One region of the Streptomyces sp. NPDC057271 genome, then DNA from elsewhere that is predicted to be linked to it. Evidence: riboswitches for the same ligand, from Rfam matches in the RefSeq annotation. Region 1 holds a riboswitch; each other region holds the start of a gene.
What was found. A riboswitch is a leader RNA that binds a small molecule or an ion and turns the genes downstream of it on or off. The one in region 1 is predicted to bind cyclic di-AMP.
Positions count from the first base shown of each region.

Region 2: linked by a shared signal. The riboswitch ahead of ACFUJR_RS35240 (M23 family metallopeptidase) and the one ahead of ACFUJR_RS29515 (M23 family metallopeptidase) in region 1 are both predicted to bind cyclic di-AMP.
Region 3: linked by a shared signal. The riboswitch ahead of ACFUJR_RS17960 (transglycosylase family protein) and the one ahead of ACFUJR_RS29515 (M23 family metallopeptidase) in region 1 are both predicted to bind cyclic di-AMP.

Region 1 is NZ_JBHUYJ010000085.1:11,994-22,309, forward strand. Features, by position in the region: gene ACFUJR_RS29485 (thymidine kinase) at 396-1,046, opposite strand; gene ACFUJR_RS29490 (alkaline phosphatase family protein) at 1,273-2,478, opposite strand; gene ACFUJR_RS29495 (DUF5998 family protein) at 2,478-3,062, opposite strand; gene ACFUJR_RS29500 (GNAT family N-acetyltransferase) at 3,127-6,459, opposite strand; gene ACFUJR_RS29505 (HPr family phosphocarrier protein) at 6,637-6,918, shown strand; gene ACFUJR_RS29510 (GntR family transcriptional regulator) at 7,123-7,806, opposite strand; gene ACFUJR_RS29515 (M23 family metallopeptidase) at 7,977-8,762, opposite strand; cyclic di-AMP (ydaO/yuaA leader) riboswitch at 8,775-8,941, opposite strand; gene ACFUJR_RS29520 (M16 family metallopeptidase) at 9,154-10,316, opposite strand, start outside.
Region 2 is NZ_JBHUYJ010000131.1:5,149-15,464, reverse strand. Features, by position in the region: gene ACFUJR_RS35255 (PLP-dependent cysteine synthase family protein) at 1-868, shown strand, start outside; gene ACFUJR_RS35250 (MFS transporter) at 865-2,109, shown strand; gene ACFUJR_RS35245 (PP2C family protein-serine/threonine phosphatase) at 2,356-3,501, shown strand; cyclic di-AMP (ydaO/yuaA leader) riboswitch at 3,714-3,861, shown strand; gene ACFUJR_RS35240 (M23 family metallopeptidase) at 3,873-4,958, shown strand; gene ACFUJR_RS35235 (PrsW family intramembrane metalloprotease) at 5,058-6,374, opposite strand; gene trmB (tRNA (guanosine(46)-N7)-methyltransferase TrmB) at 6,473-7,192, opposite strand; gene lhgO (L-2-hydroxyglutarate oxidase) at 7,479-8,675, opposite strand; gene ACFUJR_RS35220 (MFS transporter) at 8,745-10,190, opposite strand.
Region 3 is NZ_JBHUYJ010000034.1:49,058-59,373, reverse strand. Features, by position in the region: gene ACFUJR_RS17975 (DUF501 domain-containing protein) at 1-295, opposite strand, end outside; gene ACFUJR_RS17970 (septum formation initiator family protein) at 374-847, opposite strand; gene eno (phosphopyruvate hydratase) at 946-2,232, opposite strand; gene ACFUJR_RS17960 (transglycosylase family protein) at 2,581-3,276, opposite strand; cyclic di-AMP (ydaO/yuaA leader) riboswitch at 3,280-3,499, opposite strand; gene ACFUJR_RS17955 (transglycosylase family protein) at 3,714-4,691, opposite strand; gene ACFUJR_RS17950 (cytochrome P450) at 4,871-6,148, opposite strand; gene ACFUJR_RS17945 (globin domain-containing protein) at 6,248-7,453, shown strand; gene ACFUJR_RS17940 (nucleoside triphosphate pyrophosphohydrolase) at 7,454-8,464, opposite strand; gene ACFUJR_RS17935 (SurA N-terminal domain-containing protein) at 8,495-9,139, opposite strand; gene ACFUJR_RS17930 (glycosyltransferase family 2 protein) at 9,235-10,221, opposite strand.

The sequences.
Region 1 (10,316 bases):
CACGTCGCGCAAGTACGGTGGCGCCGGCCGCAGCCCCCAGGCTCTGGTGCCCGCCAAGCCGACCGCGGCGCGGAGCGCGGCGGCTCGCGCTCGCCCAACGGAAGACTCCGGACGGCTCCCGACGCAGCCGACGGTCCTTGCGCCGTCCTGCCAGCGGCAGGCTCCCGTGGCGGCCGCGGGGAGGTTCTTCGTCACCGCTCGGGTCGCCGGGCCGAGGAACCGCTCGTGCGGCGGCGTCGGCCGCGACGATCTCGACGCGGTCACGCGGGGCTGTCGTTCCCTCCCCGGGCTGTCGATCGCGGTGCCCCGCCCCGGGCGTCCGGCGATCGACGCGCAGCTCGTTCCGCGGCGCGGTGGTCAGGTCGTCAGACACCCCGGCTCGCGGGCCGCGCGGATCAGCCCGACGTGACCGGCAGGACGTCGGGTGACAGAGCCGCCGCTCGCGCCCCCGCGCTCGTCATCCGCTTCCGGTGATGCCGGCGGCAGAGGACCTCGTACCCGATGACCTCCGCGGCCCCGCCCACATCACCCACCACGACCTGCTCGCCCTCGACGACCATCTCCCCACCCACCGTGCGCGCGTTGTGGGTGGCACGGGCGCCGCACCAGCACATCGCCTCGACCTGAAGCTGCTCCACGCGGTCCGCCAGCTCGATCAGCCGCTGCGAGCCGGGGAAGAGCCTCGTGCGGAAGTCGGTGGTGATGCCGAAGGCGAACACGTCGAGGTTCAGATCGTCCACGATCCGGGCCAGCTGGTCGATCTGCTCCGTCAACAGGAACTGTGCCTCGTCCACGATCACGTAGTCGACCTTGCCGCCCCGCGACATGAGGTCCACCACGTAGCCGTAGAGATCCAGCTCCGGTGCGGCCTCCACCGCCTCAATCACCAGCCCGAGGCGCGACGACAGCTTGCCCTCCCCCGCACGGTCGTCGCGCGTGAAGATCACGCTCTGCAGACCCCGCGCCGAGCGGTTGTGCGCGATCTGGAGCGCCAAAGTCGACTTCCCGCAGTCCATCGTCCCGGAGAAGAACGCCAGCTCAGACATCAGGACGACAGGGCCTTTCGGGAAGAACGACGACGGGCACATCCCAGACGAGCAGCCGTGGAAGCACCCCGCACGACTCCGGCCGCGACACGGCCGGAAGATGGCGGACACCCAAGGAAGTCAGTGCTCTTTCCGCAGTCCGTCGTTCCGGAGAAGAACAGCTCGGGCATGGGAGGTCGAGGACCTTTCAGGTCGTGGGTGAGGGGGCGGAGTACGGGGTGCGGAGTCAGGAACGGACTTCGATGAGCGGCACCAGCTGCTCCGCCGGCGTCATCGATCCGTGCATACCGACCATCGCCGACTCGTGGGGCTCGTTGACGGAGGCGGTGATGACGACATCGTCATGGGCCGAGGCGACCACGTCGCCGATCCTGCCGTACACACGCTCGTCGACCGCGTCGCCGAACCAGCCGAGCGCGATGGCCTCGTCGCGGCTCGCCACCCAGAACTGCTCGCCGAGCACCTCCCGCCAGCACGTCAGCACGTCGGCCTCGGCTCCCCGCACCGCGTAGACATGGCGGGCGCGGCCCTCGCCGCCGAGCAGGGCGACGCCGGCGCGCAGCTCCCAGTCCTCGTCGAAGTCGATACGGTGCTGGTCGTCGAAGGGGATGTCCACCATGCCGTGGTCGGCCGTGACATACAGGGCCGAGTGGGGCGGCAGCTGCTCGGCGAGGCGCTGCACGAGCCGGTCGACGAACATCAGCTGCCCGCGCCAGGCGTCGGAGTCGATGCCGAAGCGGTGTCCGGCCCCGTCGAGTTCGCTGTAGTACGTGTAGACCAGGGAGCGGTGCCCACCGGCGAGCTGCTCGGCGGCGAAGTCCATCCGTTCCTCGCCGGAGAGCCGGCCGTGGAACGTTCCGCCACTCAACGCGATCTTGGTGAGCGGAGTGTCCTGGAAGATCGGCGAGGAGACCTGGGCGGTGTGGATGCCCGCCTCGTGCGCGAGCCGGAAGACGGTGGGGTACGGCTGCCAGACCTGAGGCGAGGTCCACGGCTTCCAGCGGAGCTGGTTCATCAGCTCGCCCGTGTCGGGGTTGCGGACGGTGTAGCCGGGCAGCCCGTGCGCGCCGGGGACGAGGCCGGTGCCCACCGAGGCGAGCGAGGTCGCCGTGGTGGCCGGGAAACCGGCGGTGATCGGACGGCCCGTGCCGCCGCGCGAGGTGCCGAGGAGCGAGGTGAGGTACGGGGCCTCGTCCGGGTGGGCCTTGATCTGCTCCCAGCCGAGTCCGTCGATCAGGAAGACGCAGTTCCGGTCGGCGGGGGACAGCTCGGCGATCCGGGCCTCGAAACCGGGTGCGCCCTGGCCGGCGACGAGCGTCGGGAGGACATCGGCCAGCGAGCCCCTGCCGTACTCGGGGACGGGCGCCGTGGCGGGGTCGAGCGGGACGGGTTCGTCCGGCCAGCCGGAGGTGACGGCGGTGGGCTGGACCATCAGCGGGTCGCCGCGGTGGCTTCGGAGAGCGACTGGGCGAAGGCGAGGGTCTGGCGCACGGTGTCCGGGCCGTCTCCGGCGTCGCTCACGCGCAGGCTGAGGTCGTCGGCGGTGGCGTTGCCGGTGTAGCCGTGGTCGGCGTCGCAGTTCGGGTCGCCGCAGGCGGCGGGCTCCAGGTCGATCCGCGAGACGGCGCCCCAGCCGATGGTGAGGACGACCTCACGGGGCAGGGTGCCGGGCGTGTACGACTCGGGGTTGGCGACGACGCGGCTGACGACGACGGAGGAGATCCGGTCCAGCTTGACCGACTCGGTGGACGTCGTCGCGTACGGCGTCGGGGAGCTGGTGTCGGCCGCCTGCTCGTCGGTGTGGCTGACGATGAAGCGGTTGGCGGTCAGGACGAGGACCGTGACATGGCGACGGACCTCGTTGGAGTCGAACGTGGTCTCCTGGTGCACCAGGTACGACGCGATCGCCTCGCCGCCGACGGCGGCCTCCACCGCCTCGGCCACGAGGGCCGGGTAGTAGCCGCTGCGCTCGATCGCCGTGCGCAGCCCCTGGGTCGTCGTACCGGTCTTCGCCATGGACTCCATCCTAATCCGTCGGAAGGGGCGCTCCGGGACGCTCCGGGGCCGGTTTAGGCGGGTCTCAGTAGCTCGGAAGGCTGCGGGGACCGAGGTCCGTGCGGGGCGGGGGCGGGGCCAGCCGGACCGTCGCACCGAGCGCGGAGAGGCCGTGCGGGGCGACGACCACCGGCTCCAGCGTGATCGCGACCACTTCGGGGTGGTCGTCGACGAGCCGGGAGACCCGCAGCAGCAGTTCCTCCAGGGCGGGTGTGTCGACGGGGGCGGAGCCGCGCCAGCCGAAGAGGAGCGGGGCGGTGCGGATGGAGCGGACCATGGCGGTGGCGTCCCGGTCGGTGACGGGGATGAGGCGGTGGGACATGTCCCCGAGCAGCTCGGAGGCGGCTCCGGCGAGCCCGAAGGAGAGCACGGCGCCGACGGCCGGGTCGATGGCCGAGCGGACGACGGTGTCGACGCCGCGGGGCACCATCGCCTGGACGACCGGCTGGAGCTCGGCGGGCTTGCCGAGCGCCTCGGTCAATTCGGCGTACGCGGTACGGAGTTGTTCCTCGCCCGCCAGGTCGAGCCGTACGCCCCCGAGGTCGGGGCGGTGGCGCAGGTGGGGGGCGGTCGTCTTGAGGGCGACGGGATACCCGAGCCGGGCGGCGGCGAGGACGGCGTCGTCGGGGGTGGGCGCGGGAAGGGTGGGCAGTACGTCGATCCCGTACCGCCCGAGCAGTTCGCGCGCCGCGTCGGCGTCGAGGGTGGCGCCCCGGGCGTCCCCCTCCTCCCCAAGTACGCGCTCGATCTGCGCGGCGGCCCCGCCCTCGTCGATGTCCTCGAACTCGGGCACCCGCCCGGGCTCGGCGGCCTGCCGTCGCCACTGCCCGTACCGCACGGCCTCGGCCAGCGCCCGCACGGCCCGCTCGGCGGCGGGATAGGCGGGAATCCCGCCACCGAGCGACCCACCCGCGACATCGCCCCGCACCACACCGGCGGCGGCGCCGGAAGGAGCGTCGCCCGCGCCGGCAGGGCCGCCCGAGCCGGCGGGGACGGAGCCGAGAGCACCGGGACCGCCGGGGCGAGGGTCGCCCGCGGCAGCGCCGGGACCGCCGAGTCCGGGGCCGGGATCGCCCGCGTAGGCGGGGCCGGGCTGTACGGGACCGGGCTGCGCGGGGCCGGGATCGCCCGAGTAGATGGGGCCGGGTTGCGCGGGGCCGGGCTGTCCGGGGCCGGGCTGTCCGGAACCGGGAGCCAGGGGGGCGTTCGTCGAACGGCGGGCCGTCGCGCCGCTGCGGTCGGCGGGCGTGGCGCTGTCCGGCGCCGTCGGCCGGCCGGCGGCATGGTCGGTGGGGCTCGGGGCCGTGCCCGGGCCCGTCTCGACTGCATCGGGGCGTGCGCGACCGGAGGGCGCCTCGGCCGGGTGGGCGCCCGACGGGGCCGGGGAACCGCCCGGGCCCGTGAGCTCGGCGAGCCGGCGGCGGGCCGGCGGGCGTGTGCTCGTGGCCGCCGAGAGTGCCTCCGCCAGGCCGCCCATCTCCACGTGGACCACGACCACGGGCTTCGCCGGGGAGGGGGCGGAGGCGACCGCCTCACGAAGGTACGCCGCGAGGACCTCGCCGTCCCCGGACTCCACGGCCCCGTTCTCGCCGACCCACGGGATCGCGGTCACGACGACCGCGTCGCACGCGTCGTCCGTGAGCGCAGCCGTCAGCGCGGCGCGGAAGTCCGCGGGGCTCGCGCCCGTCGTCAGGTCCAGCGGACGGTGCGGACGGAGTCCCTCCGTCAGACAGGCGTCATACGTCAGCAGCCCGAGCGACTCGGAGTTGCCGAGGATCGCCACCCGCGGCCCGGCGGGCAGCGGCTGGCCCGCCAGGAGCAGCCCCGCGTCGACGAGTTCGGTCACCGTGTCGACGCGGATGACCCCTGCCTGCCGGAGCAGCGCGGAGACCGTGGCGTGCGGGATCCGGGTGACCGGCACCCGGTGCCCCGGCGGCGCGCTCCCGCTGTGCCGCGCCCCCTTGACCACCACGACCGGCTTGACCGCCGCCGTGCGCCGGGCGAGCCGGGTGAACTTCCGGGGGTTCCCGATGGACTCCAGATACAGCAGGACGACGTCCGTCTCCGGGTCGTCGTACCAGTGCTGGAGGAAGTCGTTGCCGGAGACGTCCGCCCGGTTGCCCGCCGAGATGAAGGAGGAGATGCCCGCGCCGTGCCGGTGCAGCCCGGCGAGGAGAGCGATCCCGATCGCGCCGGACTGGGTGAAGAGCCCGATGCGCCCGGCGGTCGGCGCCTGCGGCGCGAGCGAGGCGTTCAGTCGCACACCGGGCGAGGTGTTGATGATCCCGAAGGCGTTCGGCCCGATGATCCGCATCCCGTACGAGCGGGCCTGCCGCACCAGTTCCCGCTGCCGGTCCCGGCCCTCCGCCGTCCCCGTCTCCGCGTAGCCCGCCGAGAGCACGACGAGCCCCCGCACCCCGTGCTCCCCGCAGTCGGCGACCGCCTCCGGCACGCGTTCGGCGGGCACGGCCACGATCGCGAGGTCCACCGGCTCGCCGATGTCCCCGACGGAGCGGAAGGCCGGCACTCCGGCGAGCGTGTCGGTGTCCTCGGGGAGCGCGCGGTTCACCGCGTACGTCCGTCCGCCGAACCCGCCGTCCAGGAGGTTGCGCAGGACCGCCCGGCCCACGCCGCCCGGTGTGCGTCCGGCGCCGACGACGGCGACCGAGCCGGGTGTGAGGAGCCGCTGCACGGAACGCGCCTCTGCCCGCTGCTCCCGCGCGCGCTGCACGGCGAGCGAGCGGTCCGTGGGCTCCAGGTCGAGGTGGAGCCGTACCGAACCGTCCTCGAAGCTCCGCTTCTGCGTGTATCCCGCGTCGGTGAAGACCTTGATCATCTTGGTGTTCGCGGGCAGCACCTCCGCCGCGAACCGCCGGATGTCGCGCTCGCGCGCCACCGCCGCGATGTGTTCGAGCAGCGCGGAAGCCACGCCCCTCCCCTGGTGCGCGTCCTGCACCAGGAAGGCGACCTCGGCCTCGTCGGCAGGCGCGGAGGCGGGCATGCCGCGGTCGTCGATCCGGTCGTACCGCACGGTGGCGATGAACTCCCCGCCGACCGTCGCCGCGAGCCCCACCCGGTCGACGAAGTCGTGGTGGGTGAAGCGGTGCACGTCCTTGGCGGAGAGCCGTGGGTACGGCGCGAAGAAGCGATAGTACTTCGACTCGTCGGAAACCTGCTCGTAGAAGCTGACCAGCCGTTCGGCATCGTCTGCGGTGATGGGCCGGATGCGCGCCGTGCCGCCGTCCCGGAGGACCACGTCCGCTTCCCAGTGGTCGGGATAGGCGTGCTCCGGCTGTACCGCCTGTGCTGCCTGTACCGGCTCCGCCGGTCGGCCCGGCTGTTCCGACGCGCTCTGCATGGGGCAAGCGTACGACCGGGGTCCGACACGGGCACCGGTCGCGCGGCACCTGTGCGCCATGCAAGGTAAGGAGGACCGACCGGCCCTTCGCGCGCGGGCCGAAGGTCGGCCACGAGCACCCCGCGGCCCGTGAGAGACTGGTCTAGACAACCCGCTTGAGACTTGAAGGGCAACACCATGGCTGAGCGCCGCGTCAACGTCGGCTGGGCCGAGGGCCTGCACGCCCGCCCCGCCTCCATCTTCGTCCGTGCCGCCACGGCCTCCGGCGTCCCCGTGACGATCGCCAAGGCCGATGGCAACCCGGTCAACGCCGCGTCGATGCTCGCGGTGCTCGGTCTGGGCGCGCAGGGCGGCGAGGAGATCGTTCTCGCTTCGGACGCCGAGGGCGCCGAGGTCGCGCTCGACCGCCTGGCGAAGCTGGTTGCCGAGGGGCTCGAGGAGCTTCCCGAGACCGTCTGACCCGATCTCCGAAGAAGCCGCGCACGCCGGAGCACCGGCGGCGCGGCTTTTTCGTCCCCCCGATTCCGCGGGCACATTCCTTGCGGCGCATTACGGGCAGCGAATTATGCACGGTGCGTCGTGCACAGCGCATTTCCGAGCGCCATTCCAGGCAGGACGCAGCCGGCCCGCGAAATCTACTGCCCTTTGTATACGGCCCGCTCGTTAATTCCGGACGCTCGCGGTGTTTACGACATGTTGCGAAACCCTCACGCGCCCGCGCTCCGGGCGCTTCAGCCGGTGCAGCACCAGGGACCGTTCGGCGTGCGTCGCGGTCAGCGCACGGGCCCGTTCGGCGTCGCCGCGCGCCACCGCGTCCACGATCGCCCCGTGCTCGGCCCATGCCTCGACCGGCTGAGCCGGGAGTTCGATCGCGTACATCCAGTCGATCTTGTGCCGTAGCTGGATGAGCAGCGCGGTGAGCGCCGGACTGCCCGAGGCCTGGGCCAGCGTCTCGTGGAACCAGCCGCCGAGCGAGCGCAGATCCTCCGCCTGGCCCCGCCTGGCCCGCTCCTGCCCCAGCCTGACCAGGCCTCGCAGCACCTTGAGGTGCGCCTCGGTGCGGCGCTGCGCGGCGCGCGCGGCCCCGAGCGGCTCCAGCAGGGACCGTACGTCCAGCAGGTCCGCCGCCTCCTGCTCGGTGGGCTCGGCGACTTGGGCGCCCGCGTGGCGGCGGGTGATCACGAAACCCTCGGACTCCAGGGTGCGCAGCGCCTCGCGGACGGGGACGCGGGAGACTCCGTAACGGCGGGCGAGCTGCTCCTCGGTCAGCCGGCTGCCGCGCTCGAAGACCCCGGTGACGATGTCGTCCCGGATCGCCGTGCATACAGAGTGCGCGGGAATGCGCATGTTCGACCTCCGCCTTGATCCGCGCGAAACCGGTTCTCCGGCGACTCTATTGCAGCAGGGCATTGTTTCCGAAGGCTCCCCAGGATCCATGGATAGGTTTTTGGTCAGCGAAAAGCCCCGGCTCGGTACGAGCCGGGGCTTTTCTGAGAATCCGGGAAAGACTCGAACGGTCAGACGTTCACACCGCGGGCGCGGAGGTACGCGATCGGGTTGATGTCGGAGCCGTACTCGGCGGTCGTACGGGCCTCGAAGTGGAGGTGCGGACCGGTGGAGTTGCCGGTCGAGCCCGAGATGCCTATCTGCTGGCCCGGGGTGACGGACTGGCCGACCCCGACACTGATGGCCGAGAGGTGACCGTACTGGGTGTACGTGCCGTCGTGCATCCGGATGACGACGTTGTTGCCGTACGCACCGCCCCAGCCCGCCTCGACGACGGTGCCGGAGCCGACGGAGACGACCTTGCTGCCGGAGGCGGCGTGGAAGTCGACGCCGGAGTGGCTGCCGGAGGACCAGAGCGCACCGCCGGTCTTGTAGCCGGTGCTGACGTACGAACCGGCCACGGGAAGCTGGAAGGAGTTCAGGCGCTTGCGCTCGGCCTCACGGGCGGCGCGCTCCTTGGCCTCGCGGATCTCCTTGGCGCGGGCCTCGGCCTTGCGCTTCGCCTCGGCCTTCGCACGGGCCTCCTCTTTGCGCTTCGCCTCCGCCTCGATGGCCTCGCGCTCCTGGGCGGCGGCCTGGGCGTCGATGGTGTCGGCGAGCGAGTCGGCGGCGATGATCTGGGTCAGCCCGGTGTCCTCGACGGAGGGGGCCGCGTCCGCGTCGACGGCGAGTGCCGGGGAGGCGAGGGTTCCAATGACGCCGGTGGTGGCGAGGGTCGCGACGCCTGCGAAGCCGGCGCTGCGGCGCGCCAGACGGCTCGGACCACGATGCTTCCCGGTGGCACGGGTGAACGCCATGTAGGGGCTGTTCCTTTCCTTCCTTCTCGCCTACCGGGTTAGCTGACGGGTTCGGAGCAGGAAGGTCTCCTACGGGCCCCTCCGCACAGGTGCGAAGGCGTCCGATTCACCCCAGGGACTTCGCGTGGGTCCCCGGCTCCCCAGGCTCGCGCCTGACGGGGACTCGGCGATGACTGTCCGATGCCGCGGGTGCGGCGCGTGCAACTGGCGAACAGCCGGACCGACGCTAAGCGGACCGTCTTTCAATCACCAAACAGACACGCCTGTTTGTAAGACATGCCACAGGCCATACAGCCACCGCCTGCAGCAATACGGACAAAGGGGAGGACCCCGACGTACCGTGACGTCGGGGTCCTCCGGGGCCGCCGGACACGGCGGCCTGACGACTCGATCAGCCCGTCACCACGGTCACTTCGCCGATGCCGAGGGCGCGCACCGGCTCCTCGATCTCCGACGCGTCACCCACGAGCACGGTGACGAGACGGTCCACCGGGAAGGCGTTGACGACCGCGGCCGTCGCCTCCACCGTGCCGGTCTCGGCGAGACGCGCGTACAACTGCGCCTGGAAATCGTCCGGAAGGTGCTGCTCGACCTGGTCGGCGAGGGTGCCGGCGACCGAGGCGGCCGTCTCGTACTTGAGCGGCGCCACGCCCACCAGGTTCTGCACGGCCACGTCGCGCTCGGCGTCCGTCAGACCCTCCGCGGCGAGGGTGCGCAGCACCTTCCACAGGTCGTCAAGTGCCGGGCCGGTGTTGGGGGTGTCGACGGAGCCGCTGATGGCGAGCATCGAGGCGCCGTTGCCCTGGCCGTCGGAGCGCAGCACCTGGCCGAAGGCGCGGACACCGTAGGTGTAGCCCTTCTCCTCGCGCAGGACACGGTCCAGGCGGGAGGTGAGGGTGCCGCCGAGGCAGTACGTGCCGAGGACCTGGGCCGGCCATACGCGGTCGTGACGGTCGGCGCCGACCCGGCCGATCAGCAGCTGGGTCTGGACGGCACCCGGGCGGTCGACGATGACCACACGGCCGGTGTCGTCGGCCGTGATCGGCGGGACCGGGCGGGACGCGGCGGTGTTCCCCGTCCAGGCGCCCAGCGTCTCGGCGAGCACCTTGTCCAGGTCCACGTCGGTCAGGTCGCCGACGATCACGGCCGTGGCCGTGGAGGGCCGGACGTGCGCGTCGAAGAAGGCGCGGACGGCGGCGGCGTCGATCGTCTCCACCGTCTCCTCGGTGCCCTGGCGCGGCCGGGACATACGCGAGTCGGCCGGGAAGAGCTCCTTGGAGAGCTGCTTGGCCGCCCTGCGGGCCGGATTGGCCGCCTCGTGCGGGATCTCGTCGAGCCGGTTGCGCACCAGGCGCTCGACCTCGGTCTCGAGGAACGCCGGCGCGATCAGGGCCTCGGAGAGCAGCCCGAGCGCCTTGGGCAGCCGGGAGACGGGGACCTCCAGGGAGACCCGTACGCCCGGGTGGTCGGCGTGCGCGTCGAGCGTGGCGCCGCAGCGCTCCAGCTCGGCCGCGAACTCCTCGGCGGTGTGCTGGTCCGTGCCCTCGGAGAGCG
Region 2 (10,316 bases), on a different contig from region 1:
CCGCGGAGAGCTGCGGCCCGGCGCGCCCGTCGTCGAGTCGTCCTCCGGCACGCTCGGCCTCGGGCTCGCGCTGGCCGGCGTGCTCCACGGCCATCCCGTCCACGTCGTCACCGATCCCGGTCTCGAACCGATCGTCGAGCGGATGCTCGTCGCCCACGGCGCCACGGTCCACGTCGTGCCGGAGCCGAGTCCGCGCGGCGGCTGGCAGCAGGCGCGGATGGACCGGGTGACGGACCTGCTGGCCGGCCTCGACGGGGCGTGGTGGCCCGACCAGTACGGCAACCCCGACAACCCCGAGGCGTACGGCGGACTCGCGGCCGAGCTCTCCGCGCAGCTCGACCGGATCGACGTCCTGGTCTGCGCGGTGGGTACCGGCGGGCACTCCGCCGGGATCTCCCGCGCGCTGAGGGCCACGTCCAGCCCCGCCCTGGAGCTGGTCGGCGTCGACAGCGTCCACTCCACCGTCTTCGGCCTCCCGGCGGGCGAGCGGCTGATGCGCGGGCTCGGCTCCTCCATCCACCCCGGCAACGTCGACCACGCCGCCTTCGACGAGATCCACTGGGTCGGCCCGGCGGACGCGGTCCGGGCCGCCCGGCGCCTGGCCTCGCGCCAGTTCGCCACGGGCGGCTGGAGCGTGGGCGCGGTCGCGCTCGTCGCCGGGTGGCTGGCCCGCACCCGGCCGCGGGGCACACGGATCGCGGCCGTCTTCCCGGACGGGCCGCAGCGGTACTTCGACACGGTCTTCAGCGACGAGTACTGCGCGGCGCACGGACTGCTCGACGCCCCGGCGCGCGAGGAGCCGGCGGTGTACGAGGGCGCTGCCCGGGTCGACGGCTGGACCCGCCGGGTCCTGGAGCGGGCCCGATGAGCGCCCAGGTCTCGGCTCCCGCCAAGGGCGGGATCTGGCGGCGGAGCCGCACCTTCGAGCCGGCGGTACGGCTGCTCTTCCTCAACCAGCTGACCATCAACCTCGGCTTCTACATGCTGATGCCGTACCTCGCCGCCCATCTCTCGGACGGGCTGGGGATGGCGGCCTGGGCCGTGGGACTCGTCCTCGGCGTACGGAACCTCTCCCAGCAGGGCATGTTCCTGGTCGGCGGGGCCCTCGCCGACCGGCTCGGCTTCAAGCCGCTGATCGTCGCGGGCTGTGCGCTGCGGACGGCGGGGTTCGGGGCGCTCGCGTTCGCCCAGTCCCTTCCGGTGCTGATCGCCGCCTCGGTGGCGACGGGCCTGGCGGGGGCGCTGTTCAACCCGGCCGTGCGTGCCTACCTCGCGGCGGAGGCGGGGGAGCGGCGCGTGGAGGCCTTCGCGCTCTTCAACACGTACTACCAGGCGGGCATCCTGCTCGGGCCGCTGGTGGGCGTGGCGCTGACAGGGCTGTCGTTCCGGCTGACGTGCGTGGTGGCGGCGGTGCTGTTCGCCGTACTGACGCTGGTGCAGCTGCGGCACCTGCCGGTACGGGGGAGGGAAGCGGCGCAGGCGGGGGCCGGCGAGGGGGCGGTGGCGGCCGGGGAACGGGGCCAGTTCCGTACGGTGCTGACCAACCGGACCTTCTGGCTCTTCTCGCTCGCGATGACCGGCTCGTACGTCCTGTCCTTCCAGGTCTATCTGGCGCTGCCGCTCGCGGCGGACGGCACGGCGGCGACGACCGCGCTCTTCGTCGTCTCCGCGCTCGTGGCGCTCGCCGGCCAGCTGCGGATCACGGCCTGGTGCGGGCGGCGGCTGAGCCGCGAGCGGTGTCTGGTCCTCGGCCTGGTGCTGATGGGCGCCGCGTTCCTGCTGCCGCCCGCGGTACCCGGGATCGGGGGCCTGCTGCTGTGCGCGGCGGTCCTCGCGGTGGCGAACGCGGTGCTGTACCCGTACGAGATGGACACGGTCGTCGCGCTCTCGGGGGGACGGTGGGTGGCCACGCACTACGGGCTCTACAACACCGTCTGCGGGATCGGGATCACGCTCGGGAACCTGGGGACGGGCGCGCTGCTCGACCTGACCGGGTGGTCGGCGACGCCGTGGCTGGTGCTGTGCGCGGTCGGGCTGGCGTGCGCGGGCGCGGTGGGGGCGCTCGGGCGGGGCGGGCGGCTGAGCGCGGGCGCGCGGGTGGGGAGTTGAGGTAACCCACTTGGCCGAGCGGAGGTCGCCGCACGGCGCGGCGCCCGGCACCCTGGGGAGGGCGCGGTACCGTCCGTCGCCGTGCACGGACCGGGCAGGAGACCACAGGTGGGGCAGGGGCAGGGGAACGGGACCAACGGAAAAGGGACAGGGACAGGGACCGGGAACGGACACGGGCTCGGGACCGGGAACGGAACCGCGAAGGGGTCAGGGAACGGGAATGGGCCCGGGAACGGGAACGGGCCAGTGAATGGGCCCGGGAACGGGAACGGGCGTCGGCGGGCCGAGCGGACTCGCCGGTTCCTCCGCGCCCTGCCCCCGCTGCTGATCCTCGGCGGTGTCGTCTTCGACCTCTCCACCCCGCCCGCCTACACGGCCGCCCCGATCTTCTCGGCCGCGCCGCTCCTCGCCGCCCCGTTCTTCTCCATGCTCACGACGCTGCTCACGGGCATCGCCGCGGTCCTCGCCGGAGTCGGGCTGCACCTCTACAACGGCACCGTCGGCGAAGTCCCCTCCCTCACGGAGACGCTGACCGTCGTCACCGTCTCCGCCCTCGCCCTGCTGGTGAACCGGGTCGTGCTGCGCAGCGGCGAGCGGCTCGCCTCGGCGCGGGTGATCGCGGAGACCGCGCAGAAGGCCGTCCTGCCGACGCCCGCCGACCGGATCGGCGGGCTCCAGGTCGCGGCCCGGTACGAGGCGGCGCAGGCGGACGCGTTCATCGGCGGCGACCTGTTCGCCGTCCAGGACACGCCGTTCGGGGTACGGCTCGTGGTCGGCGACGTCCGGGGCAAGGGCCTCGACGCCGTCGAGGCGGTCGCCGTCGTGATCGGGGCGTTCCGGGAGGCGGCCGAGCAGGAGGCCACCCTGGAGGGAGTCGCCCAGCGACTGGAGCGGGCGCTGGCGCGGGAGGGCAGGCGCCGGTCCAGCCTCGACGCCTTCGAGGGGTTCACCACCGCCGTCCTGGCCGAGATCCCGCGCGGGAACGGGCGCGTACGGATGGTGAACCGCGGCCATCCCGAGCCGCTGCTGCTGTACGCGGACGGCGGCCTGACCTACCTCGAACCGACCGAGCCCGCGCTGCCGCTGGGCATGGGCGAGCTGGGCGCCTGGCCGGACCGGGCCGACGAGGCCCCCTACCCGCCGGGTGCCACGCTGCTTCTCTACACCGACGGGCTCTCCGAGGCGCGCGATGCCTCGGGGGCCTTCTACGATCCGGCCGAGCGGCTCGCCGGACGGATCTTCCCGGGGCCGGACGAACTGCTCGACGCGCTGGTCGACGACGTCCGCCGGTACACGGGCGGAGGCTCCACGGACGACATGGCGCTGCTCGCGGTGAGCCGGCCCGCGGCGGGGCAGCCGGAGCGGCGCAGGACGATGCCCGTGGTTCCGTGACCATCCGTAGTGACGAGGTACCGCTGAGATAACAATTGACGAACCGTCAGTTCCGGGGTCCCGTCAATGGTCCGTACTGAAGCGGGATCAAATCGGGCTGTAGCAGCTCAATCTCGCTAATGATCAACGGCAACAGCTTGGAATCCGGCCCTCGTGTCTATTAACGTTCGATAACGCAGCGCGGTCGTCCCAGTCGTCGCCAGAGACGGCGCCGTGCGCACGCGCCGAATCCTGAAAGGGAACCGGGGAACCACCACTTGGGGTGAATCGGACACCGTCGCATCCGTGCGACACCGCCCGTAGGAGACCTTCCTGCTCCGAACCCGTCAGCTAACCCGGTAGGCGAGAAGGAAGGAAAGGAGTACGCCTCCGTGGCGTCCAACACCCCTGCTCCCGAGGGTCTCTCTGACGGGTTCGACGCGTTCGGCGCCCCGGGCGCCGCCGGGACGGACGACGACGCGACCACGTGGGGGGAGTGGAACCCCACCGAGGACTCCCTCCGCCAGCAGGCCCGTTCGGGCGGCCGTCACCGTGTCGTGAAGCAGCGCTCCGGCTTCGCCCGCTCCTCCACCGTCCTCGGCGTCGGTGTCATCGCGGCCGTCGGCGCGGGCGGCATGGCGACCGCCAAGGACAAGCCCCCGGTCTCGATATCCCTTCCCGACCTCAACCTGCCGGACGCCTCCGAGCTGCCCGGTGTCGGCGAGCTCATCTCGGGTGAGGACCAGGCGGACTCCGGGACGAACAACCCGCAGCCGCTCACGGCCACTCTCGCCCTTCCGGCGGACAGCGCCGAGAAGACCGCGGGCTCCCCCGCCGCCTCGGCGGCGGACGCCGGTGAGGCGCTGCGCGCCCGCATCATGCAGCAGGCCGAGCAGCAGCAGGCCTCCGCAGACGCCGACAAGAAGGCCGCGGCGGAGAAGGCGGCGGCGGATCAGGCCGCGGCCGAGGCGGCGGCGAAGGCGGAAGCGGCGGAGAAGGCCGCGGCCGAGGAGAGGCGGAAGGCCGAGGAGGCCGCCGCGGCGAAGGCCGAGGCGGAGCGCCTGGCGAAGCTCGCCGCGAGCTACGCGCTGCCCACGTCCTCGTACACCCTCACCTCGACGTACGGCCAGTCCGGCTCCATGTGGTCCTCCGGCTACCACACCGGCCTCGACTTCGCGGCGCCCACCGGCACCCCGGTCAAGGCGGTGCACGGCGGCACGATCACGTCGGCGGGCTGGTCCGGCTCGTACGGCTACCGCATCGTCCTGGAGCTGGAGGACGGTACGGAGGTCTGGTACGCGCACCTGTCCTCGATGACGGCGAGCGTCGGCCAGACCGTGGGCACCGGCGAAACCATCGGCCGCGTCGGCGCGACCGGCAACGTGACCGGCCCGCACCTGCACCTGGAGGTCCACACCCCGGGCGGCGCGGGTGTCGACCCGGCGGCCTGGCTGGCGGGCAAGGGCATCTCGGTCTGACCCCGGGCCTCCCCACGGCTTCGGCGGTCCTGGCGACTCCCCCCGACGTCAGGGCTGCCGGAACGCCCCGGGCCCGGCCCGATCTGCGCCGGCTCCGCCTTAGCTCCGGTACGGGTTGTAGCCGCTGTAGTCGAGGTACTGCGGCGGCGCCCACACCCGGCCCGTCGCCCGCGCCGCGTAGGTCAGGGCGGGAGAGGCGACCGCCTTGCGCTGCCAGAGGTGGTGGAGCAGCTCCTGCTCGCGCGCGCTGAACTCCGGCCCGGCCGCGCCGCGCTGGGCGCGATGACGCAGGAACGCGAGGGTCGTCGCGAACGCCTCGTACTCCCCGACCGCCGCCGCGGCCGGCTTGCCGTACGTCCGGCGGGCGAAGTCACGGGCCACGGAGCGGGCCCGCATCGAGGAGAGCGCGAGCGGTTCGGCGGGCGAGAGCCACCCGGCCGCCGCGTAGGCAGGGAGCTGCCCGGATATCGTGCGCAGCTCGCGCTGCCTGCTCCATATCGCGAGCCAGGTGAGCAGGCCGAGCGTGGGCACCATGAACATGCCGTAGACCAGGATGAAGCCCAGCGGCCCGAGGAGCGTCGCCGAGCCGTTCCACAGGGCGTGCATGCCCATGGCGAGGACCAGCCCCGCGAGCGGCAGCAGGATCCGGCGCAGCCGCAGGAACCTGCTCCGGGAGGTGGCGAGGGCGGCGAAGGCGAAGCCGAGGCCGGTGAAGACGGTGAAGAGCGGATGCGCGAACGGCGACATCACGACCCGTACGAAGAACGTGCCCGCGGTCGTGGCGCCGAGGCCGCCGGAGCCGATGTCCTGGTCCTCGCCGAAGGCGTTGCCGAGATAGAGGATGTTCTCGGTGAAGGCGAAGCCGGTGGCGGTGAAGCCGGCGACCACCACGCCGTCGACGAGGCCGGTGAAGTGCCGTCTGCGGAAGAGGAAGATCAGCAGGATCGCCGCCGCCTTGGCGCTCTCCTCGACGACCGGCGCGACGACCGTGGCGCCGAGGGACTCGGCGGAGGCGGGGTCGGCCGTGGCGGTCGCGATCCAGCGGACCGCGAAGGAGTTGGCGAGGATCGCGACGAGCGTCGCGGCGAAGGCACCCCAGACGAAGGCGAAGATCAGGTTGCGCCAGGGGCCCGGCTCCACCCGGTCCAGCCAGCGGAACGCGGCCAGCAGCAGCGGAACGGGCAGGACGGCCAGCGCGAGCCCGACGAGGAAGCCCTCCGTCCCGGTCTGCTCCCGCACGATGGCCAGGATCACCAGGGCGCAGAGCGCGAGCACGGTGATCACGGCGACCGCCCGGACCACCCTGCTGCGCCAGAAGGCGCGACGAGGCCTGTAGCGCCACTGGGCGCGGTCCGGGACGGCCGGGAAGTCCGGCTCTTCGGTGTCCCGTGTGGGGACGGGGACGCGGTTCGACACGTCAGCGACCCTAACCAGCGGGACCGACACTCGCGACGGGGTTCTCCGTCTTCGGCCGCTTCCTGTGGAAAAGTGCCGCTCCGTCTTGTGGAGCGCCGTTACGTCCTGTGGAAAAGCAGGTCGTGCACGACATGGCCCTTGTCCAGGCCCTGCCCCTCGAAGCGGGTGAGCGGGCGGAAGGCCGGACGGGGCGCGTAGCCGCCGTCCGGCTGGGTGTTCTCGAAGTCGGGGTGGGCGGAGAGCACCTCGAGCATCTGCTCGGCGTACTCCTCCCAGTCCGTCGCGCAGTGCAGGACCGCGCCGGGCCTCATCCGCGTCGCGAGCAGCGTGAGGAACTCGGGCTGGATCAGCCGCCGCTTGTGGTGGCGCTTCTTGGGCCACGGGTCCGGGAAGTAGACACGGCAGCCGTCGAGGGCGTCGGCGGCGAGCATCTCGCGGAGCAGGATGATCGCGTCGCCGTTGGCGACCCGGACGTTCTCCATGCCGCCCCGGTCGGCGAGACCGAGGAGGTTGCCCTGGCCGGGGGTGTGGACGTCCACGGCGAGGATGCCGGTTCCGGGGTCGGCGGCCGCCATCTTCGCCGTCGCCTCGCCCATGCCGAAGCCGATCTCCAGGACGACGGGGAGGCCGCCGAACATGTCGTTCAGGTCCAGGATCCGCTTGCCGTCGATGTCGAGACCCCAGTCGGGCCAGCGCTTGAGCATCGCCTCGGCCTGACCGGCGGTGACGCGGCTGCGGCGGGGCTGGAAGCTGCGGATCCGCCGTTCGTGGTGGGACCCGGCGGGATCGGGCAGGGGCCCTTCCCCGGCGGCGAACATCCGGCTGCCCCGCCGGGCGACGACGGGCTCGGTACGGGTGGCGGGGGTTTCACGGGTCTCAGACACAATGCGCCCAATTCTACGTGGCCCCCGTGCGGCCCCCCCCGTTCCTCCGGGACGAGGCGTCCCGGCGCTCGGCAGGCGGCCCCCGGGTGACCGCCCGGCCCGCCCGTGCGGGCGACGCGTCCGGCCCACGCGTCTGGCCCGGGGGTGCGGGCCCCGTGACCGTCCGGCCCGCACGTCCGGCCCACGCATCCGGCCCGCCCGTCCGGCCCGCCCGTGCGGGCTACAGCAGGGCCAGGGCCCGGCGGGCCACCTCGCGGCCGATCGGCAGGGACGCCGTCGCCGCGGGCGACGGCGCGTTCAGGACGTGGACCGTCCGCGGCGCCTCGCGGATCAGGAAGTCGTCCACCAGCGTCCCGTCCCGCAGCACCGCCTGCGCCCGCACCCCCGCCGGAGCCCGGTGCAGATCCGTTTCCTCCACCGAAGGGAGCAGCCGGCGCACCGCCTCCGTGAAGGCCCGCTTCGACAGCGACCTGCGCAGCTCACCCGCTCCGTACCGCCAGTGGTCCCGCGCGATCTGCCACGACCCCGGCCACGCCAGCGTCCCCGCCAGGTCACCGGGCCGTACGACCGACCAGTCGTATCCCTCCCGGGCGAGCGCCGGCACCGCGTTGGGCCCCACGTGCACACCGCCGTCGACACCGCGGGTCAGATGCACCCCGAGGAAGGGGAAGGCAGGATCGGGGACCGGATAGACCAGGCCGCGGATCAGCGAGGGGTCCGCCAGCTCGTAGTACTCGCCCCGGAAGGGCACGATCCGCATGCCCGGCTCGTCGCCGGCGAGCAGCGCCACCCGGTCGCAGTGCAGCCCCGCGCAGTTCACCAGGACCCGGCCGCGCACGACCGTCCCGGCCGCCGTGCGGACGGCGACGCCCCAGGGCCGCCGGTCGACGGCGGTGACCTCGGAGCCGTACAGGATCCGGGCGCCGGAGGCGTCGGCGAGCTGGGCCGCCACCGCCCCGTAGTCGCAGATGCCGGTCGTGCCGACATGGATCGCGGCGAGCCCCCGCACGCTCGGCTCGTACGCCGCGATCTGCGCGGGACCCAGCTCCCGCACCGGGATGCCGTTCTCCCGGCCGCGCTGCACGAGCGCGTGGAGGCGGGGCAGCTCGTCCCGCCCGGTGGCGACGATCAGCTTTCCGGTGACCTCGTGGGGCAGACCGTACTCCGCGCAGAACTTGACCATCTCGGCCGCGCCCGCGACGGCGAACCGCGCCTTCAGGGACCCGGGCCGGTAGTAGATCCCGCTATGGATCACTCCGCTGTTCCGCCCGGTCTGGTGGCGGGCCGGGCCGTGCTCCTTCTCCAGGACCGTGACGCGGGTGCCCGGCGCGGCGCGGGTCAGGGCGTACGCCGTCGACAGACCGACGATCCCGCCGCCGATCACGAGCACGTCGCAGTCGACGTCGTGCGTGAACACCTGCACCACCTCCCACCCCGATAGTGCACTGGCCCACTGACAAAGCCGTTAAACCCCGTGGGACACGCCTCACGCCGGGGCCATCAGAAGGGGGCGGGCCCGCTCGCGCAGTTCCATGACCCTCGGCTCGTCCCCGTACGGTTCGAGGCGGTGCAGCAGATCCCGTACGTACTCGGTGGTGCGGGCGGACGAGATACGGCCCGCCACCTCCACCGCGCGCGTGCCGGCCGCGCAGGCCGCGTCCAGATTGCCCGACTCCAGCTCCGCGACGGCCGAGACCACGAGTCGCAGCCCGTGCGAGCGGACGAACTCCTCCGTCGGCCGGGACAGCGCCTGCTCGGTGAAGCGGCGGACCTCGCGCGGCGCCTTCAGGTCCCGGTAGCACTCGGCGGCGTCCGCGCAGAACCGGTCGTACGAGTGGAAGCCCAGCCACGACGGGTCGGCGTCACCCTCGCGCGAACGCTCCAGCCAGCCCTCGGCCGCCTTGAGCGCGGCCGCGGCGGCCGTTCCGTCGTTGGCCTTCGCGTGGGCCCGGGCCTCGACCAGCCGGAAGAAGGACATGGTGCGGGCGGTGGCGAGCCCGCGGTTGCGCTCCAGGGCGGCCTGGGCGAGGTCGACGCCCTCGTCGGCGAAGCCACGGTAGGTGGCCTGGAGCGACATGGAGGCGAGGACGTAGCCGCCCAGGGGCACGTCGGCGGCGGCGCGGGCGAGGCGCAGCGCCTGGATGTAGTAACGCTGGGCGGCTTCCTGCTGGCCGGTGTCGAAGGCCATCCAGCCGGCCAGCCGGGTCAGCTCGGCGGTCGCGCCGAACAGGGCCCGGCCGACCTCGTCCGAGTACGAGCCGAGCAGCAGCGGCGCCGCGTCGACGCGTAAGCACTCGGGGACCATCGAGGAACGCCAGTCCCCGCCGCCGTACTTGGAGTCCCAGCGGCGCGCGTCCTCGGCCGCCTCGCGGAGCTTGGCGACATCGCTGTGGCCCACGCGCGTGTGGGCGCCGGTCTCGGGCCCCTCGGCCGCCGGTCCCTCGACGGGCCCGACCATTCGCTCCACGGAGGAGTCGGCGGGCGTTATGAGCCAGCGGGAGGCCGGCGTCGCGTAGGCGCTCACCGCGAACGAGCCGGCCAGGGACTGCCAGATGCCGCCTCCGCCGGCCCGGCGGCCGGCGAGATCCAGTCGGTAGAGCTCGGTGGCCGAGCGGACCGCCTCGCCCACGTCACGCGGGAAGGCGAGACCCACCTCGGGCGCGGGGTCGGCGTCCGCGAGCCCGATCTCGTGCAGCGGCACGGGACGGCCGAGCTTCTGGCCGATCGCGGCGGCGATCAGATGAGGCGCCGCCCCCTGCGGCACCATGCCCTTCGACACCCACCGGGCCACCGACGTCTTGTCGTAGCGAAGCGTCAGACCGCGCTGCGCGCCGAGGTCGTTGACGCGCCGGGCGAGGCCGGCGTTGCTGATTCCCGCGAGGGCGAGAACCGTGCCGAGCTTTTCGTTCGGCCCGCGTTGCTCCCTGGACATGACGCCACCCCTCGACCCCAGACGGCCGCCACGACGCCGGGCATAGGCGTGCGGCATTCGTAAACACAGCGTAGTTCGCCGCATCCCGACCGTTAAGGGGCGGAGTTCCGTATGGCGGGATTGTTG
Region 3 (10,316 bases), on a different contig from region 1:
CGGCGGCCAGCTCCGGGTCGGTGGCCAGCCGGGCCTGCATCTCCTTCATGACCCCGTTGGCCTCCAGGGTGCCGATCGCGGAGGCCGCGCGGGGGCAGGTCAGGTAGTACGTCGTGGGGAACGGGGTGCCGTCCGGGAGCCGCGGCGCGGTCTCGACGACGTCCGGGTTGCCGCAGGGGCAGCGGTGCGCGATGGCGCGCAGACCCCGGGGCGGGCGGCCGAGCTGCTGCTCGAAGGCGGCGACGTCCGCCTCGGTCGGCTCGGTGCGTGCGGTCTGCGGAGGGGGCGTTTCCATCGTTACGTCTTGTCTTCTCGTCGGAGTGTCGTCGGTGGTGGAGGTCGGTGCGGGGCCGAGGCCGCCGGGCCGGGCACGCTAGCGGCGCGTGTCCGCGCGGTCGACGCCGTCCCAGAGGTCGGAGTACCAGGGCCGCTCGGCGCCACCCTGCTCGGTGCGCCGGGCACGCTCGGCCTCGGGGTCGTTCAGGGTGAAGCCGGTCTCGCCGGGCATCACGTAGTGCAGGTGCTCCCGGGCGAGCCGGCGGACGTACGCGGGGTCCTGGAGACGGGCCTTCTCGTCCCGCAGCTTCTCGACCCGCGCGGCCGCGTCGGCGGCCTGGCGCTCCTGCTCGGCGATCTCGCCTCGCTGGGACACGTACTGGCGCATGGGGTACGCGAGCGCGACGACCAGCGAGCAGACCACCAGGGCGAGGAAGGCCGCCCGGCCGGTGAGCCGGGAGCGGCGGGCCTGACGGCGGGTCTGGGAGCGGTAGACACGGGCGGCGGTCTGCTCGCCGAGCAGCCTGATCCTGGTCGCGGTCGAGAACCGGTCCCGGTCCTTCGCGGCCATCTCCTGTCGCCTCCCCTGTGTCGTCCCGTAACGAGTGCGTCCCCGCACACGGTACGGGACCGGGTGCGGGGACGTACGTAACCGAGGGTTCTCGGGGATCAGCCCTTGAAGCGCGGGAAGGCGCTGCGACCGGCGTAGACGGCCGCGTCGTCGAGGATCTCCTCGATGCGCAGGAGCTGGTTGTACTTGGCGACGCGCTCGGAGCGGGCCGGGGCGCCGGTCTTGATCTGGCCGCAGTTGGTGGCGACGGCGAGGTCGGCGATGGTGACGTCCTCGGTCTCGCCGGAGCGGTGGGACATCATGCACTTGAAGCCGTTGCGCTGGGCCATCTCGACGGCGTCCAGGGTCTCGGTCAGCGAACCGATCTGGTTGACCTTGACGAGCAGCGCGTTGGCGGCGCCGTCCTCGATGCCGCGGGCCAGGCGCTCCGGGTTGGTGACGAAGAGGTCGTCACCGACGATCTGGACCTTGGTGCCCAGCTTGTCGGTGAGGACCTTCCAGCCGGCCCAGTCGTCCTCGAACAGCGGGTCCTCGATGGAGACCAGCGGGTACGCGGAGACGAGCTCCTCGTAGTAGTCGGTCATCTCGGCGGCCGAGCGGGACTTGCCCTCGAACTCGTACGAGCCGTCCTTGTAGAACTCGGACGCGGCGACGTCGAGCGCCAGCGCGATGTCCTTGCCCGGGACGTAGCCGGCCTGCTTGATGGCCTCCAGGATGAGGTCGAGCGCCTCGCGGTTGGAGTCCAGGTTGGGGGCGAAGCCGCCCTCGTCGCCGAGGCCGGTGGACAGGCCCTTGGTCTTCAGGACGGACTTGAGGGTGTGGTAGACCTCGGTGCCCCAGCGCAGGGCCTCGGAGAAGGACTCCGCGCCGATCGGCGCGATCATGAACTCCTGGATGTCCACGTTGGAGTCGGCGTGCGAGCCGCCGTTCAGGATGTTCATCATCGGAACGGGCAGCAGGTGCGCGTTCGGGCCGCCGAGGTAGCGGAAGAGCGGGAGGTCGGAGGCCTCGGACGCGGCGTGCGCGACGGCGAGGGAGACGCCGAGGATGGCGTTGGCGCCGAGGGAGGCCTTGTTGTCCGTGGCGTCCAGGTCGAACATGGCCTGGTCGATGAGGCGCTGCTCGGTGGCGTCGTAGCCGACGAGCTCCGGGCCGATCTGCTCGATCACGGCGAGGACGGCCTTCTCGACGCCCTTGCCCTGGTAGCGGTTCTTGTCTCCGTCACGGAGCTCAATGGCCTCGAACGCACCGGTGGAGGCACCGGACGGAACGGCAGCACGGCCGGTGCTGCCGTCGTCGAGGCCGACCTCGACCTCGACCGTGGGGTTGCCTCGGGAGTCCAGGATTTCCCGGGCTACGACGACGTCGATGGACGGCACGAGCATCTCCTTCTGGGATGGGACGCTAGATTTGACGCTTGCGGTGCAGGGTCGCTTTGGCCTTGCGACAAGAGCCTAACCGGCTCCGGGGCTCCCGCCCGCCGGGCGCCCGCCCCCTGGGACGAAAAAGGACCCAAGGGCACGCATCTACGGCCAAAGCCCCCCAGAACTACTCGCCAGTAACCCCGTGGGGCCGCCCCGGGCCCCGCCCCGGGCTCCCCGGAACACGGAACCCCGGTCCGGAGCGCACGGGGGAAACCGCTCCGCACCGGGGTGGTCACCGCGGGAGGGTCGTCGGACCCGCGTGAGCCGCCGGACCCGCGTGAGCCGCCGGACTCACGCGAGCCGCGGGGCTCACTTCAGGTGAAGCTGCTGGCCCGGGTAGATCAGGTCGGCGTCCTCGACGACGTCCTTGTTGAGCTCGAAGAGCTTCGCCCAGCCGCCCTCGACGTCGTGGGCGGCGGCGATGGTGCTCAGCGTGTCGCCGGCGACGACCTTGTACTCGCCGTCACCCTTCTCGACCTTCTTGCCGGTCGGGGTGGTGACGGTCTTCTTGGACTCGGCCTTCTTCGGGGCGGTCCGGGTCTCGCTGCGGGTCGTCGGCTGCTCGGCCTGGCGCTCCTGCTTCGGGGCGGCCGGCTTGGCCGGAGTGCTCTCGGCGGCGCCACCGGTGTAGGCGGCGCTGGAGAGGCCGACGCCGCAGCTCGGCCAGGCACCCTTGCCCTGACCGGCGAGGACCTTCTCGGCGATGGTGATCTGCTGCGACTTCGAGGCCTGGTCGGCGGTCGCGGCGTAGGCGGTGCCACCGTAGGCGGCCCAGGTGGAGGCGGAGAACTGCAGGCCGCCGTAGTAGCCGTTGCCGGTGTTGATGGACCAGTTGCCACCGGACTCGCACTGGGCGACGGTGTCCCACTCGGAGGCCGTGGCGGCCGAGGCGGACCCGGCGGTCATCAGCGGGGCGGCGACGGCGACACCGGCGACACCGGCGAGGGCGACGGCGCGGGCGGCCCTGGAGGGACGACGGTGTTTGCCCTTGACGGAAAACAGCATGGGACTTCTCCTCACCGACGCCTGCGAGGTGAGCTGTCGGGTTCGGGCCATGTGAGTTGCCCGGCCGCGCGACCTTGCGCGCGGCTTCACCCCAAGCCGGTCCGTCGGCCGTCTGTCTCAACGGCCGGGGTCGGCACTTACCTTGGGTCCCCCGCTCCTGCCTACGGCGCTGACGCGACGACTGTTCCCATCGGCCGACGGCAGGATTCGGCGTTTCGGTCGACGGGGCCCGCGGTGGCGAGCGGTCCTGACCGTAGACACAGACCCGGGGGAAGTTCAAAGAGGCCCAGGTCGGACATATCACCCCTACCCGTCACGGGACGAAGGGTGTTTACGCAGGTGAGAGGTGACGGAAGCAGAGTTTGCGGACGGGACGCGCCAGTTGAGACAAAGAGACCCATGTCTCACTGGCGCAGAACCGGACATACAACCCCGAACTACCCCTGTTCCGCGGTCGAACCGAGGCCGAGGTCAAGGCTCTGGCCAGGGACGATCAGGTCCGGATCGGCACCCACCGTGGAGCGGTTGGCGTCATAGAGGGCGCCCCAGCCGCCCGGGAGTTCGTTCTGCTGGGCGATCACGGAGAGGTTGTCGCCCGGCTTGACGGTGTATTCACCGATGGCGCCGGAGATGTCCTGGGCGGTCGTGTTGTCCAGACTGCCCGAAGCGTCCTTGTTGCCTTGGTCGCCCTCACCGCCCTGCTCCACCGGGTCCGCCTCGGCACCCGCGTCGGGTGCCGGGGTGTCAGTCGGCAGGGCATGGCGGCCCTTTTCGCCACTCTCGCCCGGATTGACCGATTCTTCCGGAGCCGCGTCACCGCGGTGCTTCCCCGTGCCCGGGGTCGTCGGCGTGGTCGGCGCGGTGGGGGTGGTGGACGTCTCGGGCGTGGCGGACGCCTCGGGCGCGGTGGACGCCTCGGGCGCGGTGGACGACTCGCCGCCCCCTTCCTCCGTCCCGTAATCCGGCGTGGCGCTCTCGGAGGTGCCGGCCTCCGGCGACGTCGTCCCAGAGCCGGCCGGCAGGCCCGCGGTCCGGTTCGACTCCGGAAGGGGACCCGTGGGCTCCGCCGGCTTCACGGCCGGACCCGGGTCGACGTCCGGCTTCGCGCCGTCCTTCGTCAGCCCGGCGATCGGGGCGCAGGTGGCCCACTGCGTGTCACCCGCGGCGAACGCCTTCTCCGCCACCACGATCTGCTGGGCGCGGCTGGCGAGGTCCGCACTGGTCGCGTAGTCGAGGCCGCCGTGCCGCTCCCAGCTCTCCTGGGTGAACTGGAGCCCGCCGTAGAGCCCGTTGCCGAAGTGGGCGCTCCACAGGCCGCCCGACTCGCACTCGGCGACCCGGTCCCAGGTGGCGGCGTCGGCGGCGGACGCCGAGCCCGCACCGAGGAGGGGAAGCGCCAGAGCCGATCCCGTCACGCCTGCGGCGACAACGATGGCGGGGGCCTGGCGGGGTCTGCGGTGTCGTCCGTTCCCGGAGCGCATGCGGAGGGCCTTTCGCGTGACTGCTGAGGTGACGGTGAACGTAGCCGCATTCGAACGTCAGTAACAAGTCGATGCAGCGGAGATCACGCGAAAGTCACAGTATTGACGGTCCGTCAGTAACCCAAAGGGGAGAACTCGACCGGAAGCGTGCGCAATCCGCGCATGATGAGCCCTCCGCGCCACCGCAGATCGGCCGGATCCACGGCAAGTCGCAGATCCGGCAGGCGAGTCAGCAGCGTCGCGAGCGCGATCTGCCCTTCGAGTCGGGCGAGCGGGGCGCCGATGCAGTAGTGGATGCCGTGCCCGTAGCCGAGGTGCTGGTTGTCGCGCCGGGACAGATCGAGCGTGTCCGGCTCCTCGAAGCGCGCCGGGTCGCGGTCGGCGGCGGCGAGCACGACGAGGACCGGGTCGCCCGCCGGGATCTCCTGTCCGCCGATCGTCAGCGGCTCCATGGCGTACCTCCAGGTCGCCAGCTCCACCGGCCCGTCGTAGCGCAGGAGCTCCTCGACTCCGGTCTCCAGGAGTCCCCTCTCCCCCGCCGCGAGCGAGGCCTGGAGGCGCTCGCGCTGACCGGGGTCGCGCAGCAGGGCGTAGACCCCGTTGCCCACCAGGTTGACCGTCGTCTCGAAGCCGGCGAAGAGCAGGATGAAGGCCATCGCGGCGGCCTCGTTCTCGGTGAGGTGCTCGCCGTGGTCGGAGGCCTTGATGAGCCCGGAGATCAGGTCGTCGCCGGGGTCGAGCCGCTTGCGGTGGATCAGCTCCGCCAGATACCCGCGCATCTTCTTGACCGACCGCGCCACCCCGCCGCGCGGCCCTCCGCCGTGCCGGATCATCATCCCGGCCCAGTCCCGGAAGTCGTCCTGGTCCTCGGGCGGCACGCCGAGCAGGTCGCAGATCGCGTAGATGGGCAGCGGGAAGGCGAACTCGTGGATGAGGTCGGCCTCGCCCTTCGCCGCGAAGGCGTCGATCAGCCGGTCCGTGAGCTCCTGGACCCGGGGAGCGAACTCGGCGACCCGGCGCGGGGTGAACGCCTTGGAGACCAGCCGGCGCAGCCGGGTGTGGTCGGGTGGGTCGATGTTGAGCAGATGTGTCATCAGCTCGGCCTTGCGCTCCCCCGGGATCCCCGTCTTCCCCTTGGCGTGCGCGGGCTCGTCGTGGTGCGCCGGGTTCTTCGACAACCGCTGGTCGGCGAGGGCCTGCCGGGCGTCGGCGTACCGCGTCACCAGCCAGGCCTCGACCCCGCTGGGCAGTTTCGCCCGGTGCACGGGCGCGTGCTCGCGCAGCCAGGCGTAGGCGGGGTACGGATCGGTCGCGAACTCCCAGGTGAAGAGCTCGGGAGCGGGGGTCCGGGCCGGGGGCTCGGCGGGCTGGTCGGCGGGGGTCGTGCTCACCCCTGAGACGGTACAAGGTCACCGCCACACCGGCCTCCGGGCCCGCGATCGTCCAGGATGTGATCGTCCTGTGAAGACGCGTGGCCTAGATTCTCTCGCGTGGATGCCCAGTTGCTACGAAGTACGTTCGCGGTCGTCGAGAGGCGGGCCGAACACGCCGTCACCTTCTTCTACTCCCATCTCTTCTGGCACAACCCGGGCGTCCGCGAGCTCTTCCCCGAGGACATGCGGGCCCAGCGCGACCGGCTCTTCGCCGCGCTCACCCATGTCGTGACCCGCCTGGAGGACCCCGAGCTGCCGGCGTACCTCGCCCATCTGGGACGCGACCACCGCAAGTTCATGGCCACGCCCGCGCTCTACGCCGCCGTCGGGTCCAGCCTCGGCGCCGCGTTCGCGCACGCCGCCGGGGCCGCGTGGACCATCGAGGCCGAGAAGGCGTGGACCGAGGCGTACGGGTACGTCGCCGAACTCATGATGCGGGGCGCGGACGAGGCCGCGGCGGACGGGCAGCCGGCCTGGTGGGACGCCGTCGTCGTCCGCCACCAGCGGCTCGGCGAGGACCTGGCGGTCCTGACCCTCAAGCCGCGTACGCCCTTCGCCCACCTGCCCGGACAGTACGTCGGCGTCAGCTCGCTGCGGGTCCCCCGGGTGTGGCGCACGTATTCCCTGGCCAACGCCGTTCGCCCGGACGGGACGGTGGACCTGCACGTCAGCCGCATCCCGGGCGGTGCGATGAGCACGGCGCTCGTCGACGAGACGCGGGAGGGCGAGTCGCTGCGGCTGAGCGCGCCCGGCGGCGCGCTGACCGCGCGGACCGCCCCGGGCGACCCGCGCAGCTACATCGCCGCCGGGACCGGCTGGGCTCCCGTCAAGGCGCTCCTCGAAGAGGTGGCGGAAGGGCCGCGGGGCGTCGAGGCCCGGCTCTTCCTCGTCGCGCGCGCGAAGGAGTACCTGTACGGGAGGGAGGACGCCGAGCGCCTGCGGGAACGGATACCCGGGCTGCGCGTCACGTACATCACCTCCGCGCCCCGCCACCCCCGCGACCAGGCGACCGAGCGCCTGCTCCACGCGCTGTACACCCGCGGCAACTGGCGGGCGCACGACGTGTATCTGGCCGGTCCGCCCGGCTTCCTCGCCGAGGCGCTCCCGGTCCTGGACCACCTGGGCGCCGCCCGTGTCCACCACGACCGCCTGCCGGCGGTGGCCGGCTTACGCGGCCGCCCGGCCGGCACGGCGGAGTGGTTCATCGACCCGCCGGAAGTCCCCTGGCACGACCCGGCGGCCCGGTCTCCGCACCACCCCTGATCAGGCCCCCGTCGGGTCCGCCGTGGTCCCGGAGTCCTTCTTCGTCGCGCTCTCCGCCGCGAGGATCGTGTCGCGGTAGACGCGGGCGGCGGCGCGCAGCGCTGCCTCCGGGTCGACTCCGGCCGCCTCGGCCCGTGCCGCGAGGCCGAGCAGCTCGTAGCCGATCCCCTCGCCCTTCGGCAGCTCCACGTCCAGGCCGGCCGTCCGCACCCGGCCCGCCAGCTTGGCGGCGAGCACGAGGCCGGGCTGACCGAGCGGCACCCCTTCGGTGACCGAGTCGCGCTGCTTCTCGATCGCCTTGGTGCGCAGCCAGTGCGCCTTGACCTCCTCCGGCGTCTCGGCCTTGGCGTCGCCGAAGACGTGCGGGTGGCGGTGGATCAGCTTCTCCACGATCGTCCCGGCGACATCGTCCACGGAGAACGGCTCCTCCTCGTCCTCCTCCGCGATCCGGGCGTGGAAGACGACCTGGAGCAGGACGTCCCCGAGCTCCTCGCGCAGCTCGGCGCGGTCGCCCTCCTCGATCGCCTCGACGAGTTCGTACGCCTCCTCGATGCCGTACTTGGCGAGCCCCTTGTGGGTCTGGCGCGAGGACCAGGGGCACTCGCGCCTGATCCGGTCCATGACCTGCACCAGGTCGAGGAGACGGGCGCCGGGCAGGTCGTACGAGCCGGGCAGCAGCTCCAGATCGGGCATCGCGACGCGACCCGAGCCGGCCAGCCGGGCGAGCCCGTCGGTGAGCGCCTGGTCGCCCTCGCCGGAGGGCAGGACGACGACGGTCCGTCCCCCGGCGCACGCGTCGACGAGGTCCTGCGCGGCAGGGCGGGCGTGCTCGACGGCGACCCCGGCCTCCCGGAGGTACGGCAGCTGCGGGTGGTGCTCGTCGGCGCACAGCACCCGGTCCGCGCCGTGCAGCGCCTGCCACGCGGACCAGGACAGCAGTCCGGGGGCGACACGGTGGCTGGTGGTGAGCAGGACGACACGCCCGGGGTCGAGGGGTGATTCAGCGTTCACCCTTCGACCTTACGTGGCCGGGGGAACGGACTACGCACCCGCTTCGGCGGTGGCCGGGTCCTGGGTGATCGGGCGCAGCCAGGGGGCCGAGAAGGTGCCGAGCTGGATCTTGGCGTCGTCCCACGTGCCGAAGCGCGGGTTCACGTCGATGCCGAGGTCCTTGGACGCGGCGGTGAAGACCTCCGTGAGCTTCTTCTGGCCCTCGGGGGTGTTCTCGACGCCCAGCTTGGCGGCGATCTTGTTCATCAGGACGGTGCGGCGGACGACCCCGTCGATCTGGTCGGGGGCGACGCCCTGCTGCTGGAGCAGCGTCGCGGCGAGCTGCTCCGCGCCGCCGCTCTGCTGCGTGAACTCGTCCCTGGCCTGCTGGATCTCGGCGCGCGAGGCCGTGATGCCGTTGTCCTCGGCGACCCGGTCCACCACCCGGTCGAAGATCATCACATTGAGCTTCTCACGGCTGAGATCGCCGGTCGCCTCGATCAGCTGCTCCGCCTGCGGTGATGCCTGCTGCGCGGCCCGTACGTCCTCCACCTGCGCCTGGAGGCTGGACACCTCGATCCGTTCGCCGCCGACGACGGCCGCCGCCCCCGGGTGGGCCTCACCGCCGCAGGCGGTGAGCAACGGGGCCGCGGCGAGGAGCGCGGCGGAGACGGAGAGCGCAGTGCGGCGGTGCAAAGGAGCCTCCCGGCGTGGGTCGTGCGTCCGTAGAACGACCTTGCGGTGATCGATGTTAGGCAGTCACCGGAGCCGGGGCCACTACTTCGCGGCCACTACTTCGTCGTGACTGTCTCGACCAACGACGGAACGGTTCGGCTGGTGTCGGTCCCGGGCCGCGGAAGATCGGCGTTCGTGGCCTTCACCAGGAAGTGCGGCCGCCGCTTCACCTCGTAGTAGATGCGTCCGACGTACTCGCCGACGAGACCGAGCATCACCATCTGGACGCCGGCGAGCGCCGTGACGATGACGAGCAGCGTGACGTATCCGGGGGTGTCCACGCCGTTCACCAGCGCGTCCCCGACGATCCAGGCCGCGTACGCGAGCGCCACCGAGACCAGGATCATCCCCAGGTAGACGGCGGCCCGCAGCGGCTTGTTTTTGAAGGAGAGCAGCCCGTCGAGCCCGTAGTTGAGCAGCTTTCCGAAGGTCCATTTCGAGCGGCCCTGCTCACGCACCGCATTCTCGTACTCGAATGTCGTGGTGCGGAATCCGACCCAGGCGAAAAGACCCTTGGAGAAGCGGTTGTACTCGGTGAGTCCGAGGATCGCGTCGACGGTACGGCGCGAGAGCAGCCGGAAGTCGCCGACGCCGTCCACCAGCTCGACGTCCACCAGCCGGTTGATCGCCCGGTAGTAGAGGCGCGCGGTCATGGTGCGGGTGACCCGGTCGCCCTTGCGGGTGCGCCGCGCGATGACCTGGTCGTACCCCTCGCGGTGCAGGGCCACCATGCGGTGCACGAGCTCCGGCGGATGCTGGAGGTCGGCGTCCATGATGACGACCGCGTCGCCCTCCGCGTGCTGGAGGCCGGCCAGCATCGCGGCCTCCTTGCCGAAGTTCCGGCTGAAGGAGACGTAACGGGCGCGGGGGTCGGAGGCGGCGATCTCCTCCAGGAGAGGGAGAGTCCGGTCATGGCTTCCGTCGTCCACGTAGACCAGCTCGAATTCTCCGTCGAAAGCGGAGAATTCTGCGGTCACATGGTCGTGGAAGCGACCGATGATCTCCTCTTCGTTGAAACACGGGACCACGATCGAGAGCAGCACGAAGGACACGACAGCCCACGTGGATGTCTCCGGCCGATTCGAAACATGACCGCCAGACGACCATTCGGTGAACTGGCCCGGCCCGATCACCATTT